2 linked regions of the Streptomyces venezuelae genome follow. The protein of the gene in region 2 interacts with the protein of the main gene of each other region in a pairwise test. Links are inferred from orthologs where the notes say so. Each region holds a gene or a part of one and is shown on either strand. Other genes may lie near its edges.

Region 1 (3,108 bases), 4.0 Mb from region 2 along the record:
GCCTTGCCGCCCTTCTCGTTGCCGGCGTTGCTGAGCAGGCCCGCGTACTCGACCTGACGGAAGCAGGTGCCGGTCGCGACGCCGGTCGGCGCCTGCTTCGGCTGCGGCTTGCCGTACAGCACCTCGACGGGCGGCGAGGAGGCATAGGAGACGACGAGCGGCCGGTCCCCCTTGGCCTTCTTGCCCCCCGCGGACCCGGAGAACTCCTCGTTGTAGGCCTGCTCCCAGCCGTCGACGACCTTGACGCCGTTGGCCTTGAGCTTCTTCCAGTAGCTTTCCCACCCGTCGTCCCCGTACTTGGCGGCGGTGCCGAGCAGGAAGCCGAGGCCGGGCGACGAGGTCGAGGCGTTCTCGGTGACGAGCAGATCCTTGTAAGCGGGCTTGGTCAGGTCCTCGAAGGACTTCGGCGGCGCGAGCTTCTTGTCGGCGAAGTACTTCTTGTCGTAGTTGACGCAGATGTCACCGCTGTCGACGGGCGTCACCCGGCTCCTGTCCCCGTCGGCCAGGAACTCCGGCTTGATCTTCTCCGCACCCTTGACCCGGTACGACTGGAAGAGCCCGTTGTCGACGGCCCGCGAGAGCAGCGTGTTGTCGACGCCGAAGAAGACGTCGCCCTGAGGGTTGTCCTTGGACAGGATCGCCTTGTTCACGGCGGCGCCCGCGTCACCGTCCTTGAGGACCTTGACCTTGTATCCGGACCGCTTCTCGAAGTCCTTCAACACGTCCTTCGAGACATTGAAGGAGTCATGACTGACGAGCGTGACGCTCTTCGAGTCGGCCTTCCCGGACCCGCCGTCGGAGCTGCCGCACGCGGAGACGGCGACGAGCCCGATGCCCACTGCCACGGCGGTGAACGCGACCTTCTTGGTGCTCCCTGACTTGGTGGTGCTCACTGACTTTCCTCCTGGGTGACCAGGAGAAGACGCGGCCCCGCCCGCGCACCGACGGCACGCGGGCAGGGCGCTACAGCTTGAGTGATGCCCGAACTTCCTACCCAGAATGACCTGGGCGAGGTTCAGAGGGTCTGCGGCCCACCTGTCCAAGTGGCCGCACTCTCAGCGCTGTGGCGCTCCCCTGTCGGAATATGCAGATGTGTGTACTCGTACGAGCCGTACGCCCGCCAGACTACCTCTCGCCCAGCGCTCGCCTACTGCTCGCCTACCGCTCGGCGGCGGCGAGCTGGCCGCACGCCCCGTCGATCTCCTGCCCCCGGGTGTCCCGGATCGTGACGGGCACACCGTGGGCGGCGATGGCCTCCACGAACGCCTTCTCGTCCTCGGGCCGCGAGGCGGTCCACTTCGAGCCCGGCGTAGGGTTCAGCGGAATCAGGTTCACGTGCACGGGCTTGCCCTTGAGCAGCCGCCCGAGCCGGTCACCACGCCAGGCTTGGTCGTTGATGTCGCGGATCAGCGCGTACTCGATGGAGAGCCGGCGTCCGGACTTCGCGGCGTACTCCCACCCCGCGTCCAGCACCTCCCGCACCTTCCACCGCGTGTTCACCGGCACGAGGGTGTCGCGCAGCTCGTCGTCCGGCGCGTGCAGCGAGATCGCGAGCCGGCACTTGAAGCCCTCGTCGGAGAACCGGTGAATGGCGGGCACGAGCCCCACCGTCGACACGGTGATCCCCCGCTGCGAGAGCCCGAGGCCGTCCGGCTCGGGGTCGGTGAGGCGGCGAATGGCCCCTGTCACACGGTTGTAGTTGGCGAGCGGCTCGCCCATCCCCATGAAGACGATGTTGGAAAGCCGAGCCGGACCCCCCGGAATCTCGCCGTCCCTCAGCGCCCGCATGCCATCAACAATCTGATGCACGATCTCGCCGGTCGACAGATTCCGGTCGAGACCGGCCTGCCCCGTGGCACAGAACGGACAGTTCATGCCGCAGCCCGCCTGGGAGCTGATGCACATGGTGACCCGGTCGGGGTACCGCATGAGCACCGACTCGACGAGCGTCCCGTCGAAGAGCCGCCACAGCGTCTTGCGCGTCGTGTCGTCGTCACAGCTGATGTGCCGCACCACGGACATCAGCTCGGGCAGCAACGCCTCACGCAGCTTCTCCCGCGCCCCGGCCGGGATGTCGGTCCACTCCGCCGGATCGTGCGCGTACCGCGCGAAGTAGTGCTGCGAGAGCTGCTTGGCACGGAACGGCTTCTCGCCGATGGCGGCGACGGCTTCCTTGCGCTCGGCGGGCGTGAGGTCGGCGAGGTGCCGCGGCGGCTTCTTGGCACCGCGCGGCGCGACGAAAGTGAGTTCTCCGGGTACAGGCATGGTCCTTCCAGTGTCGCAGACGCACAGACGTCGACCAGGTCACCGCGCATTGATGGGGGTCGTCATTGGTCGTCGGTGGTCGCTGTGGGTCGCCCTTCGACGGCCCACAGACGGCCCGGCGCTATCCCGCTTGAGCTGGGCAAAGGGCCGGACTCACCCGCTTGAACGCTCGCCCCTACAGCTGCCAGAACGCACAAACCGGTGGCCTGCTGCGTGTACGTGGTGACAGGCGTCTCAGCGGGGGAGGACAGAGGGTGCACGAATGGTCGCGGTTCCGCACTGCACTTGACCTGCCAGAACCCCGCCTCCGCATCAAAGGGATCGCCGCTCGCGCTCTCCTGAGCGACACACCCGAGTGCGCACTCTTGAGATACGAGGAGTTTCGACCCCTGACGCACTGTAGACATCGGCAAAGACGGTCGAGACAATCTTGGTTCGCAAGGGAGGGCGTGGGGGGCAATGTGCGCTGACAGTCGACCCCACCAGGCATGGCAGGGGACTTACGTATGGCGCAGCAATCCTCGCCGCGCATTCGTGCCGGCGAATCTGCTTTCGCAGGAGCTCAGGGCGACGTCGCCTGGTCAGGCGTTCGGTTAACGCCTGAGGTGATGGTCGAGTTAGGAGACGGTCCGTGGGCCGAGAGAGTGGGCGACTTAGAGTCCAGCGCTGCAATAATTGAGGAGCTTCGCGCACTGGCGACCACAGAGATGGCTGTGGAGACTGTGGGTGACCTCCTTGCGAGTGAAGCTGAACCGTTGCCTTGGGAGGTGGGCGAAGCCCTTGCAGAGGTTCTGCTGGAGCACTGGCACTCAGTAGTGTGGGTCTGGAACAACGCTCGGGATA
Region 2 (3,197 bases):
GGCGCCGCGTCCTGGTCGCGGTTCTCCGCGACGTGCCGCACGCCGAGTTCGGAGAGGATCCGCACATCGCTGGCGGGGTAGGTCTTCGTGACCACGATCAGGGTCACTTCTTCCCGCTTGCGCCCGGCCGCGGCGCACGCCGCGGCGATGCGCTCCTCGACCTGCGCGAGGTTCGCGGCCAGTTGGGACTTTCGCTCCGTCATGCCGTATCAGTCCAGCCAGACATAGCCCGCGAGACGACCGGTGGTCCGGTCGCGGCGGTACGAGAAATGGTCACCGGATTCCAGGGTGCACACCGGCGACTGCTCCCGGTCGCGCACCCCGAGCCGCTCCAGCTGGGCGTGCACCCCGGCGGTCACGTCGACCGCGGGCGTGCCCCAACTCGTCTCGGCGTACGCCGCGGGCTCGATCGCGGCGGCGTCGGCGCGCATCGCCTCCGGCACTTCGTAACAACGCCCGCAGACCGCGGGACCGGTGCGGGCGACGATGCGACCGGGCTCCGCGCCGAGCTGCACCATGGCCTCGACGGCGGCGGGAACGACGCCCGCCAGCATGCCGGGGCGGCCCGCGTGGGCCGCGGCCGCCACCCCGGCGACCGGGTCGGCGAGCAGAACGGGCGTGCAGTCGGCGGTGAGGACCGCGAGGGCGAGGCCCGCGCGGGTGGTCACCACCGCGTCGACGGCCGGGATCTCGGCGTCCGGAGCCCAGGGCTCCTCGACCACCGCGACATCGCGGCCGTGCACCTGGTTCATCCAGACGACGCGGACCGGGTCGAGGTCCAGGGACTTGGCGGCGAGCGTGCGGTTGGTGCGCACGGACTCGGGGTCGTCGCCGACCGCGCCGCCCAGGTTGAGCTCTTCGTACGGAACGGCGCTCACCCCGCCCCACCTGTCGGTGAAGGCGAAGTGCGCGCCGCTCACGGTGCTGTGCTTGCTTATCACTTCAAGAAGTCCGGCACGTCCAGCTCTTCGGCCTGGCTGTCCTGGTAGGGACGGGCCGGCGGAACCTGCGGCGGGGCCGAGGGCGCGGACGGGGTCTCGCTCACCGGGGCCGCCTCCGCGGGCTCCGGGGTGGCGGGCTCGTCGCGCGGGGTGACGGAGCCGAGTCCGCCGAAGGCCGGACGGGACGATTCGGCAGGCCGGGCGGGCGTCGCGGGCTCTTCCCGCTTGGCCTGGCCGGACGATGCCGAGCCGAGCACGTTGTCGCGCTTGGACGGTGGCTGCCCGCCGTCGAAGCCCGCCGCGATGACGGTGACCCGGACCTCGTCGCCGAGCGCGTCGTCGATGACGGCGCCGAAGATGATGTTGGCCTCGGGGTGCGCGGCCTCGCTGACCAGCTGGGCCGCTTCGTTGATCTCGAAGAGGCCGAGGTCCGAGCCGCCGGAGATGGAGAGCAGCACGCCGCGGGCGCCGTCGATGGACGCCTCCAGGAGCGGCGAGGAGATCGCCATCTCGGCCGCGGCCACCGCGCGGTCGTCGCCGCGGGCCGAGCCGATGCCCATGAGCGCCGAACCGGCCTCGGACATGACCGACTTGACGTCGGCGAAGTCGAGGTTGATCAGGCCGGGCGTGGTGATGAGGTCGGTGATGCCCTGGACACCGGAGAGCAGGACCTGGTCCGCCGACTTGAAGGCGTCGAGGACGGAGACCTGGCGGTCCGAGATGGACAGGAGCCGGTCGTTGGGGATGACGATGAGGGTGTCGACCTCTTCGCGCAGCTCGGCGATGCCGTCCTCGGCCTGGTTGGCGCGGCGGCGGCCCTCGAAGGTGAAGGGCCGGGTGACCACGCCGATGGTGAGGGCGCCGAGCGAGCGCGCGATGTTGGCGACGACGGGTGCGCCGCCGGTGCCGGTGCCGCCGCCTTCGCCGGCGGTGACGAAGACCATGTCGGCCCCCTTGAGGACCTCCTCGATCTCCTCGCGGTGGTCCTCTGCGGCCTTGCGGCCGACGGCCGGGTTGGCGCCGGCGCCGAGTCCGCGGGTGAGTTCACGGCCCACGTCGAGCTTGACGTCGGCGTCGCTCATCAACAGGGCTTGCGCGTCGGTGTTGATGGCGATGAACTCGACGCCCTTGAGACCGACCTCGATCATCCGGTTGATGGCATTGACACCACCGCCGCCGACACCGATGACTTTGATGACTGCGAGGTAGTTCTGCGGTGCTGCCACGTCGAAGGCCTCTCGCCTCGAGTTACGTGTCGCCGTTTCGCATCGATGCGATGCGGCGACTGATGCCGAATGGGACGGTCCGAACGCCGACCCGAACCCTAACGCTGAAGTTTAGGGTTACCAGTGTGTCTGTTCCTTGGACTCTTCCGAACAGGACACTAAGTCGACAAGTGGCGCACGTTCAACGAACACGCCGAACCTCCCGTTTTTCTTTTCACCCTATGTGATCAGCCATAGCGCTGCCGAACCAGGGTGCTGGCCTGCGGCGATATGCGTCAACTTCCGGACGATGCGGGCGCGGTGGGGACGCTCACGTCGAAGTGCCGTGCCTTGGGTGCCGCTTTCATGAGCGCGGTGAGGGTAGTGGCCTTGGAACGCCCCTTCTCGCCGCTGCCCCAGTCGACGGTTCGTCCGCCCTTCAACTCCAGGGAGATGGAGTCGTACGAACGGACCTTGACGTTCCGGGTATCGCGGGCGACCGCTTCGGGGAGGTCACCGGCGACCCGCACCGCCTCGCGGAGCAGCCGGTCGGTGCCGAAGCGGCGCAGGCTGGCCGCCGCGCCGTCCCGGTCCACCCGCAATTCGAGCTTCGGAACTCCGCCGGGCGCGCGTCCGACCGTGGCGAATCGCACTCCCTTGGCGTCCACTTCGACGAACTTTCCGCCCTTTTCGATGAGGAGAACCGGCTTGCGCTCCGTCACTTTGAGCCCGATTCCGTGCGGCCAGGAGCGGACGACGTCAACCGAGTCAATTCGGGGCAATTTTGCGCGCAGCCGGCCTTCGAGCGCATCCGTGTCGACCGAAATCAGTGGTGTCCCGACGGGGGCGTCGGCCGCCTCGCGGACTTCTTCGGGCGTCAGGACGCGCGTTCCCGACGTCTTCACGGTCTCGAGACGCAGCCACTGCGAGCCGTAGAGCAACCAGACCGCCCCGGCGCCGAGCAGTACGACGAGCACCGAAACGATGATCACAGTGCGCGAACGCGGCAGCCGGGGGCGGCGGATGCGCTGCGGGCGGGGCGGGCCGGACT

The links.
Region 1: the proteins of ftsZ (region 2) and rlmN interact in binary tests that used the Escherichia coli proteins (3 or more experiments, as listed by UniProt). The link is inferred for Streptomyces venezuelae from one-to-one orthologs.

What each region holds. Positions count from the first base shown.
Region 1 is NZ_CP029192.1:2,593,239-2,596,346, forward strand. What follows is about bases 213-3,006. They hold rlmN (23S rRNA (adenine(2503)-C(2))-methyltransferase RlmN), read right to left. Parts: upstream 2,266-3,006; coding sequence 1,159-2,265; downstream 213-1,158. Other genes in these bases: DEJ48_RS10695 (thiamine ABC transporter substrate binding subunit), read right to left, coding at 213-893; DEJ48_RS10705 (hypothetical protein), read left to right, coding at 2,772-3,006. In the rest of the region: more of DEJ48_RS10695, read right to left, coding at 1-212; more of DEJ48_RS10705, read left to right, coding at 3,007-3,108.
Region 2 is NZ_CP029192.1:6,578,728-6,581,924, reverse strand. What follows is about bases 53-2,935. They hold ftsZ (cell division protein FtsZ), read right to left. Parts: upstream 2,168-2,935; coding sequence 938-2,167; downstream 53-937. Other genes in these bases: DEJ48_RS28890 (cell division protein FtsQ/DivIB), read right to left, coding at 2,443-2,935; pgeF (peptidoglycan editing factor PgeF), read right to left, coding at 210-920; DEJ48_RS28910 (YggS family pyridoxal phosphate-dependent enzyme), read right to left, coding at 53-203. Also shown: more of DEJ48_RS28910, read right to left, coding at 1-52; more of DEJ48_RS28890, read right to left, coding at 2,936-3,197. UniProt on the Escherichia coli protein: Essential cell division protein that forms a contractile ring structure (Z ring) at the future cell division site. The regulation of the ring assembly controls the timing and the location of cell division.